2 regions of the Methylobacter sp. sgz302048 genome follow, and region 1 is predicted to be linked to the other one. Evidence: riboswitches for the same ligand, from Rfam matches in the RefSeq annotation. Region 1 holds a riboswitch; the other holds the start of a gene.
The links. A riboswitch is a leader RNA that binds a small molecule or an ion and turns the genes downstream of it on or off. The one in region 1 is predicted to bind cobalamin.
Positions count from the first base shown of each region.

Region 1 (5,278 bases):
CATTATCGATTTCCTGCTAAGCAAGGGATTCAAGGTTACTGCAATCACCCGCACGCCCGAGCAAGCCGAGAATTTGAACGGAAAATGGAAAAAAACAGTCAGCCGCCAGCTTAAATACGGCGCGGCCACCGAAGACCAGAGTGCTGACCTGGAGAATAGCTATTTCGCCAGTTCGAAGATGGAATCGATAAGCCATGCCGGCATCATTATCGAAACTGTCAATGAAGACATTGAAGTAAAAAGAATTGAGGAAAGCCCGGTCCCGGTTGTTGCGGCCATCAACGGCGCTTGTTTCGGCGGCGGGCTCGAACTGGCTTTGGCCTGTCATATATGGGGGCTCGGGCAAAGCGCCATGCTGCCGTCATCGGAATACATTACAGCGGACAAGGCCGTTGAAATAGGACTGGCGCATTATGTCTTCTCCAGACTGGAAGTGTTAGACAAGGCTTTTGATGTTTTGCATCAGATGCTGGGCAATAAATCCGTCAAGGCGATCAACTACATCATGAAGTCTGTTCTGGCCGGTAGACGAATGGATCAAAAATCGGCGCTTGAGCTTAAGGCCGAGTTAGTGGTTGAGCTGGTTGAATCGCAGTACAAAAAACGCAAGATAGCGTAAAACGATTAGGGCGAGGGCGGCGACATGTTTGTCAAATTAACGATCAATGAATCTATAGCTTATATCACCCTTAATCGGCCCGATAGGCTTAATGCTTATAACAGCGAGATGCTTGATGAGCTGGAATCTGCGATTAAGACAGTATTGACAAACCAGACGCTGAAGGCGGTTGTGATCGGTTCCTCGTCCGACAGTTTTTGTACAGGGGCCGATCTAAAGGAAATAGCGCACAGGAGTTATCGGGACGTTATCAATTTAAAAAGCCGAAGAATTTTTGAAGAGCTCTACCATGCGCCGATCATCTCCATTGCAGCGGTTAAAGGGTATGCCATCGCCGGCGGGTTTGAACTGGCGCTGGCGTGCGATTTTATCGTGGCCGCCGATAATGCAAGATTCTGGTTGCCTGAGGTTGATATCGGGCTTATTCCGGCTGCCGGCGGCATCGAGAGGCTGGTCCAGCGCGTCGGGCAAAACCTCACTAAAGAAATCGTCATCTGTGGACGCAGGCTGGACGCCAGTGAGGCGCATCGTCTGGGGTTGGTGACAAAAACAGTGGTTGCTGCCCAGCTTGAAGACGAAGTGACGGCATTACTGAAAATAATTATGGCCAAACCGGCCTGGGCATTACAAATAGCCAAAATTTCCATTAATGAGGCGACGTCAACACGGAAATCAGTGCTTAATTTGTTTGGACGGGCGTTCCTGCACGAACTAAGGGCGAGTAAGACAAATACTATTGTTGATTGAATGAAGGATGTTCAGTATGTCAGTAAATTCAGCACCATATCCGCGAGTCATTGGCTTGGGGACAGCAAATCCAAACACGCGCTATGACCAAACGATCATAGCGGACATGTTTGGCCACAAACAGGCAAGGATTAAAAACTTTTCGAAAACTCTCATATCCGGAAACGCTTCCTTTATTTCCCTGAACCGGGCAAAAATGGTTTGATATAGCAGGAAGACAGCGCTACTTTGCAGAAGAAGCATTTGAGCGGCAGTTTGAAAATGGGAGCGGCGGCCATTAACAAATGTTTGCGTGAGCAAAATCTGATGCCCGTGACATTGACTATCTGGCCTGTGTTACCAGTACCGGATTCCTTTGCCCCGGGGTTTCTGCCCATATTGCAAAGGCACTTAACTTCAGACCGGACGTAAGAAGAACCGACATTCTGGGAATGGGATGCAACGCCGGTATCAACGGTCTGCAGGTGGTCACCGACTATGTCCGGATGAACCCTGGCAAGAAGGCCTTGCTGTTGGCCATAGAAGTCTGCTCATCCGCTTACTATGTGGGCAGCAGCATGGAAACAGCGGTCGTGACTTCCCTGTTCGGCGACGGTTCGGCCGCGCTGTTGATTTCATCGGCTGATGAATATTCAGGCGCAAACGGTCCCATGATCGTCGATTTTGAGTCGGAAACCATTACCGAGAACATAGACGCGCTGCGCTATAACCTGGTGAACGGCATGTTGTCGTTCTATCTGGACAAGGATATTTCTTATGTTATCGGCGCCAACATACATAAGCCCATCCAGCGTTTGCTGGAGAGGCATGACCTTAAATGCGAATTAAGAGCCGAATAGAAGCCAGTTCATACCGTTAAACTATTGAGGAAGACATCACTCACTCTCAACAAATTAAAGTAACGCATGAACTGGCAGGAGCGATTAATAACGATTTATCTCTATGTCTGCAAGCATTATCAACTATGCTTATGCGGATCGGCATTTACGCGCCTGATTTCCCAGATTACCCAGTTATGTGGCGTATGTGCAGCGCTTGAATCGGGTGTCCGATGTGTTTGCGCCCTTATTGGCACTGATTCAGCAAGAACAAGAGGCCAAGAATCCAGGCAAGTCTGGCTGATTGACTCCTTCCCTGTGGCCTTGGCCAAGCAATGTCGCCGGTTTGAAGCTTGTGTGGCGAAAGCGTTGGCTGACTCAGGCTACTGCTCAACAAAGAAGCTGTACTATTATGGCGTTCGGGTGCATGTCATAGGGCGCCGTCAGTCGGGCTCATTGCCAATACCTGGATATATCGGTGTGACGGGCGCCAGCGACCATGAGGGCAAGATATTTGATCAGATTCGTCCGTACTTGCACAACAATGAACTGTATGGCGATAAAGCTTATCAACGGCCCGATGCCGAAGCCGTCAGGCAAGCCCAGAACCTGGCTGTCCTGATATCGGTTAAAAAAACAACAAAGGCAACGCTATCTGGAACCCCTGGATCAATGGCTGCCCACCGCGGTTTCTCGCGTTCGGCAACGGATTGAAGCCTTATTTGCCTGGATTGAAGCAAAAACAGGCATTGAATGTGCCAGTAAAGTGCGTTCTTACAATGGACTGATGGTGCATGTCTTCGGCAAACTTGCGGCGGCTCTGTTTTTCTGGAATTTTTTACAAATTAGCTCTTAATTCACATTTAAGTTGTGCCACTGGATGATCAAAAAACTCCACAGTTATCTGCTCTGATTCATGCAGTGGCAACCTGTGACTACTGAGACGTTACATGGACAACGCCATGACATGGACAAGTTGTCGAGAATTGTCATTGCTTTTGACATCAAGCACTACGCCGGAAATTTGCTTTATCTCTATTACCTCTTATAATTGCCGCCTGCTTTCAGGTTCTGTCAGGTTTTTTATCTGACGATTAAACGGGAAGTCGGTCAGGTCAAACCAAAGCCGACGCTGCCCCCGCAACGGTAGATAAGTAAAAGAATCGTCAAAATGCCACTGTGCTATGCATGGGAAGGTGACGATTCAGGCTTCCGCCACTTATAAGCCCGGAGACCGGCCCGAAAGTTTGATTCGATGCAGCGGAGGGCTGTCAGCGAAAATGGCAGTGCAGCTTCGCGTTTGCGTCCTCTCTCATTTTCTTTAGTCCTCTGTTGTGTACTACAACCTTTATGCGCGGGCGGCGCAGGGGACCAACATGCAAGAACTTATCTTCGGTAGCTTATTACTTACCGGTATTACTACCCGGTTACATACGCAGAAAACACCCAAAAATCCTCCCGATAGGATGGTTGTCATGTCCAGTTTGAAAGTCAGGACATGAGTTGTCATGTGTATTAAAAAACAAAACTCTAAAATCTGCCTGGCTATAGGTGGATTGTTGGGCCTGAGCTGCGCCATGGTTAACGCCGATCCTCAACCTGTGGAACTAAAGGAAATGGTCGTCGAAGCCGGGCGAGAAAATGATCTTATTGGCACGACTGGCTCAGCGTCGCAGGGCGAAGTCCGCCAGGCACAACTCGAATACCGCCCGATGTCCCGTAACGGCGAGCTCATGGAAGTAGTACCTGGGGCGTTAGCTAACCAGCACAGTGGTTCCGGCAAAGCCAATCAGTATTTCCTGCGCGGCTTCAATCTCGATCACGGTACGGATTTTACGACCTACGTCGACGGCATTCCCATGAACATGCCTACCCATGCCCATGGGCAGGGTTATATGGACATCAATAGCGTCATCCCGGAATTGGTAAAGAAGATTGAATACGGCAAAGGCCCGTATTATGCGGAAATCGGCGATTTTTCCTCAGCCGGTTATTCGAAAATATTCTCGATGGACCAATTGCCTACAGGCCTGTTGAAGTTTACTGGCGGCGAGTTCGGTTATTACCGTGCTTTAGTCGCTAATTCCAACCAAGTCGGCAGCGGCGATCTACTTTATGCTGGCGAGTTCAATTTCTATAACGGCGTCTGGCAGCAACCGGAGGATACAAAAAAATTTAACGGCATGCTGCGTTACTCGCTTGATAAAGGCAACTGGGGATTATCGGTTAACGGTAAGGGTTATACCAACAGCTGGACGGCAACCAACCAGATCCCTCAAGCCTTAATTGATAACGGCACGCTCGACCTTTACGGCACTATGGATCCCACGGATGGCGGCAAAACCAACCGCTACAGTTTTTCAACCAATCTCTGGAACAAAGGCGATAACTGGAAAAATGACGCCAATATCTATGCGCTGTACTACGATGTGGATTTATTCTCCAATCTCACTGGCTATTTAGACAACCCGGTCAACGGTGATCAGATACACCAGTTTGAACATCGGGTACAGGCGGGTGGCAATATCGAACATACCCGTTACAGCCAGCTGTCCGGTTTTGACATGGACAACACCGTGGGGCTTCAGCTTCGCCATGATGAAATTATGGGCATAGGCTTGGATCACACTGTCGGTCGGCACTATCTCAGCACAGTCAGTCACAGCAAGGTCAGTGAGACCACTGCCGGGGTTTATCTCAAGAACCAGACCTATTGGCATGAAAAAGTGCGTACTATTGCTGGTTTAAGAGGAGATTTTATCCATGACGATGTCACGGTGCTCGACACGGCTACGCATGATCCTCATGTTAAGGCGGCAAATTCGGGCAGTCGAGGGCAAGCGCTAGTCAGCCCGAAGCTAAGCCTGGTCATCGGCCCCTGGTACAAGACTGAATACTTTATCAATGGCGGTTTCGGCTATCATTCCAACGATGCGCGGGGCACGACGCTACAATTCGATCCCAATACTGGTACAGCACTAGATAGCAGTGCCGCCAGGATCTCGCCTCTAGCGCAGTCCCGCGGTGCTGAAACAGGCATTCGCAGCAACTTTATCAAAGGCTTGAACAGCACCCTGGCATTCTGGTGGCTGGA
Region 1 covers NZ_CP197401.1:1,202,125-1,207,402, forward strand. Annotated here, with positions in the region: gene ACTNE6_RS05790 (3-hydroxyacyl-CoA dehydrogenase NAD-binding domain-containing protein) at 1-619, shown strand, start outside; gene ACTNE6_RS05795 (enoyl-CoA hydratase/isomerase family protein) at 644-1,366, shown strand; gene ACTNE6_RS05800 (hypothetical protein) at 1,684-2,205, shown strand; partial or broken gene ACTNE6_RS05805 (transposase) at 2,272-3,040, shown strand; cobalamin riboswitch at 3,234-3,441, shown strand; gene ACTNE6_RS05810 (TonB-dependent receptor) at 3,693-5,278, shown strand, end outside.

Region 2 (5,278 bases), 1.6 Mb from region 1:
GAAGGCGGGCAGGGTTCTGACTGGGTATTGCTGGATCTGGGCGATGTCATCGTCCATGTGATGACTGCTCAAGCGCGTGAATTTTATCAATTGGAAAAATTGTGGTCGGTTGATCATGCCAAAGAAGCGGGTTGATTTAGCCGAGTAAGAAAATGATCGTCACAGAGGGCCTTTATGCCCTCTGTGGGCAACATCAATTAAATTTCTTTATAGGCTGTCTGCGTATCAGGCATTGATTTGAACAGCTTGATGATTAGGTAGATAGTCAGTCCGTAAACCATGGCGAAGCCTACATAAGGCGGATAATACTTTACTACGCGAGCGAAGTATTGTGCCCATGACAAATCCGTATAACGTCCTGAGAACAGATAGAAACTGCCGTTCGAGATAATGAACGCAGCCGATGCAGCCAGCGTCATCAGGCCGATAGAACTGGCCAGTTCATATGCGTTCAAGGACTTGAATTTCGAGCAGTAGCGGCCCGCTACCCACATGACTGCATAAGTCGGAATCAAAAACACGTAAGCCGGGGATACGCACCAGCTGCTGGTGCCGTTTGCGATAGCGATATAATCGATCAAACCTGCCAACAATAACAAAAAGACGAAAAAGGCTTTCTTGCGATAAAAGCCGGCGAAGAAAAAAACCGCCAGCGATGCGTCGGGCAGATGCAGGACATCGCCGAAGTGATGAAAGCGGGTCAGCGCCATCAATGCAATCAAGGGAATAGGCAAATACTCGACTTGCAGCCATTGTTTCATGTTCATATTGTTATCTCCAAATGGGTTAGTGATTAAGATCCAGCTTGTGGTCAGTTATTATAATGGATAGCCAGGAAGAAGTTTCTATCCGCCGTATTATAAGTATTGATGGTTTGATAATTTTTATCTAGTAAGTTATTGAGCTGCGCGCTCAGCATCCAGTTTTTATTGAAATGATAGGCTGACCGCAGGTCGACGGTTACGTAACCGGCTATTTTCGTTTTATTGCCTATGTCATCGAATCGGTCACCTTGGGCCAGTATGTGCGTGCCCACATCAAGCGATCCGAGCGATTTGGATAGGTCGAATGTCAGGGTTTTCTCGGCGCGTCGCGGCAAGCGGGCATTGGTTTCCCGGTTTTTGGGGCTTAACAGATCGAGGCCCAGTTTGCCGTCCCAGCCCAGCCACTGCTTGCTGATTTCAACTTCAATACCGTCGATTTGCGCTTTGCCGATGTTTTCCGCGCTGAATTGAAATGTGACCGGATTCGTGACCGGCGTGATCAGGTTGTCGATGTTGGTATGATAGGCCCGCACTTCCCATTGCAGCCAGTGGTCGCCGGCAAGCCCCGCTTCGAACGAGGTCGATTTTTCCGGTTTCAGGTTGGCATTGCCATAATTCGGAAAATAAAGATCGTTGAACGTCGGCGCCTTGAAAGCATTGCCAAAGCTGGCAAAAGGGCTGATGCCGAAGTCTGAGTTATAGCGCCAGCCGAAATTGCCGGTGACATAATCGCCGAAAGCCTCATTTTCATCCCAGCGCAACGAGGCATTGACAAAGTGATTATCCAGCACGCGGCTGTGCAACTCCGTGAACACGCCGACATCATAACGGGACTTTTCCTTATAAGACGTTGTGCTGTCCACTTCATCGACGCGGTAATCCGTACCGGCAATCAATTGATGGTTATCAGATAAGGTGAAATTATTCAGCCAGGTGGTGTTCCAGCGCGTCGTGTTGAAACGGCTGGTGAATGAACCGTCGGGCGCAAACTGGTCGCTGTCATCGCGGCTTTGGCCTAAACGTAATGTTGATCGCCAGTCCTCCATAAAATCCATGCTGGCGGAGGCGCCGACAACCTGGTCGACGAATTTGGTTTTATTCTGGGCGTTGCCATCATATTCGTTTTTGCCTTCGGCACGCATGAAAAACGCTTCTACTTCGGCGTTATTGTCGAAGCGGTGGCCAAGCCGCGCATTCAAGCCTGTGTTGCGGTAGCCGTCTTTGTCGGGCTGATCGAAACCGAAACGCCCCGGAATCGGTTCACGGTTATTAAAGCCCTGAGAGTTGAAATGCGATGCGCCCAGGCTGTACCAGCTGTTTTTCCATTTGCCGCTGACCGTGCCGGAAGTCTTAATTGTATCGTATGACCCGCCGCCGGCGTCCAGCGTGAAACCGGGCTTTTCTTCCTGACTGCCTTTGCGCGTAAAAATCTGGATGACGCCGCCTATCGCTTCCGAGCCGTACAGGCTCGATTGCGGCCCTTTGATGATCTCCACGCGTTCGATCTGGTCGATGGGAATAAACTGAAACGGTGTCGTGCCTAAAGTTGCCGAGCCGACTTTAATGCCGTCGATCAGGACCAGCACATGATCGGAATTGGTGCCGCGCATGTACACGCTGGTATTTTGGCCGTAGCCGCTTTGTGCCATATCGATGCCGGTCGTGTTTCTTAATAATTCCGGCAGGGTTTTGGATTGAAGACGTTCGATATCGGTCCGCGTATAAATTGTTGATGCAGCCGCCAACTGGTCTTTCGGCGTTTCCGTTCGTGTGGCCGTTATGACCATTTCGGGTAAATTGAGTGAATTGTCGGCCTGCGTTTCCCGAGCCTGTAACGGGCTGTTAAAACCGGCCAGCACTAATGAACCGACTATGAATTTTTGCATGTGTCCTCTGCGCCGCCCGCGCATCAAGGTTGTGTGTAATTACAACGGAGGACAAAAGAAGACGACAGGGATGTGCGGTCTTTTTCGTAGACAGCCCTCCGCTGTACCGAATTAAACTTTCGGGCCGGTCTCCGGGCTTATAAGTGGCATGGGCCTGAATCGTCACCTTCCCGTGCATGACACAGTGGCATTTTAACGATTCTTTTACTTATCTACCGTTGCGGGGGCAGCGTCGGCTTTGGCAGGACCTGACCGACTTCCCGTTTAATCATCAGGTAAAAACCTGACAGAACCTGAAAGCAGGCGGCAATTATAAGGGGTAACAGGGATAAAGCAAATTAATGCTGACTGCATATGCCTCAAGCAATTGGTATTGGAGAGAGTATGCAATGGTCCGGTTTGAAGCAGACCGTAGTTTACGTATTTTCTAAGTCTGATGATCAGGCTCAAGGAACGCAGTATTTATTGTGAAAAATTACACTGCTTATTGTGAAAAATTACATTGTTGATCGAAATCTATAAAGGATAAGATTCTGTTTGAGATAGATTGAAATATCTCTGCTTTAGCATGCTCTATATTATAAATTCCTCATTCAATCCAAATTTAAACTTCAGGAGGCAGATAATGCGTCTAAATTTAGCCATAATCGCGGCTTTGCTACCGATCCATCTCGTCTTTGCAGCAGATAATCCCGTGTTGCAGGGCGATTCATTGGCAATCTCTCATGTCGATACGCCTGAGCAGGTCGGGCAATATCGGGATGCCAGGTTTCAACGGAATGAAAAAGACGGTACCTGGACATTGTCAGGCATGACAGAAACCCAATTGGCGACAGTAGAAAAAGTCGAAGTAATCAAAATTCGCTCTCGTCCTGTGCAAGTATTTCTAAAGGTGAGCGGCTATCTTCCTAACCCCTGTTATCAATTGGAGCAAGCCGGCCAACGCTACGAGCCTGTCTTCGGCATACCGGAAGCCAATCTGCCGGCGGGACGATTCGAAGTGGCGCTGGGGCTTGTTCCGCTGCAAACTTTTGCCGTGTGCGCTCAGGTCATCGAGCCGTTCGAACGCACTATTCCTCTGCCTGTTTACGGGCTGAGTCAAGGGACTTACGAATTTGATGTCAATGGTATTACTGGATCATTTCGGTTAAATACTGATAACAATCTGCCGGTTTTTTACGGCTCGAAAGACAGCCCCATCCGTGTATTGGACGGCATCGTTCCCTCTAAATAATCAGCAGGCAACGATCAGCTTTAACCAATAAATTCGAAGTGAGTGGAATTCAGAATGGCTTTTACGCAGGTTTTTTTGAATTCCGCCGCTTAATCTGCGGGCTAGTGAGACGGATTATCGCTCTACCGCTGGCAGTCACTGCAAAATACCGTTGACCGGTTGGCTAGTCTGATTTCCTTTAAAATCTGTTGGCATCGGGTGCAAGGCTGTCCGACGCGCCCGTAGACATTGAGTTGTTGCTGAAAATAACCCGGCTTTCCGGCTTCATTGACGAAATCGCGCAACGTCGTGCCGCCTTGTTCAATAGCCTGGCGCAAGATCACTTGAATACAGCCGGCCAGTTTCTGATAGCGGGACAAGGCGATTTTTCCTGCCTGGCGTGCAGGGTGTATGCCAGCCATGAATAAGGCTTCATTGGCGTAGATGTTGCCGACGCCGACGACAATGTGGCTGTCCATAATGAATGATTTGATGGGTGTTTTCTTGTTTCTGGACAGATCATAGAGAAGATCGCCGCTGAAATCCTCCAGCAGCGGTTCGGGGCCCAAATCTTTGAGCAAGGGATGCTGTTCGGCCGGTTCCGTCGTCCACAACACCGCGCCGAACCGACGCGGATCATTGAAGCGCAGGATGATTTCGTCCGCGAAAATAAAGTCGATATGGTCGTGCTTGCCGGCCGTCTGGCTGTCGGAGATGATCCGCAAACTGCCGGACATGCCCAAATGCAGCAGCAGCGTGCCGGCATCGGTCGCAAGCAACAGATATTTCGCTCTTCTGGAAACCGTCTGTATGCGCAGGCCTTTCAAGGTTTGCTCGAGATTTTCCGGTACGGACCAGCGCAGCCTGGGCTGGCGGATAATGACGCGTTTGACGGTTTGCCCTTCAATATAAGGCGTTATGCCGCGTCGGGTCGTTTCAACTTCGGGTAATTCAGGCATGAAAGTAAAGCTAAAGCATTATAGGGAGTTGTATTTTATTTATTAAAGCATAAGACTACGAAGAATACAGAAGACGCGAAGCTTTATTCGGTTTTTACCGCTGTTTGCGTTTGCGCCAGACGAAAAAACCGGAGCCCGCTAGCAATAACGGTATGACAACCAGAAAGCCAAAACCGATGACCGCAACGGAGGTTTCCGTTAACTGCAGGGTTTTATCGGTAGCGGTCTTGGCCGGGATGTCGATAAACTGGTCTTCATGGATCAGCCAGTTGACGATTCTAAGGCCCATGTCCAGATTGCCGACATTGCCGATATAGGCATTGGACAAAAAGTCGCCGTCGCCGACAACGACGATGCGTTGCTGGTTTTTTCCATTGACGGTGCGCGTCAATGCATAGGCTACGGGCAACGGGCCTTGTTTTTCGTCGCTGTCGGCATCAAAACGGACCTCTCCGT
Region 2 covers NZ_CP197401.1:2,810,160-2,815,437, reverse strand. Annotated here, with positions in the region: gene rsfS (ribosome silencing factor) at 1-135, shown strand, start outside; gene ACTNE6_RS12825 (hypothetical protein) at 198-767, opposite strand; gene ACTNE6_RS12820 (TonB-dependent receptor domain-containing protein) at 812-2,650, opposite strand; cobalamin riboswitch at 2,756-2,962, opposite strand; gene ACTNE6_RS12815 (hypothetical protein) at 3,276-3,884, shown strand; gene mutM (bifunctional DNA-formamidopyrimidine glycosylase/DNA-(apurinic or apyrimidinic site) lyase) at 4,007-4,822, opposite strand; gene ACTNE6_RS12805 (GldG family protein) at 4,917-5,278, opposite strand, start outside.
Region 2: another riboswitch for cobalamin. It lies ahead of ACTNE6_RS12820 (TonB-dependent receptor domain-containing protein); the one in region 1 lies ahead of ACTNE6_RS05810 (TonB-dependent receptor).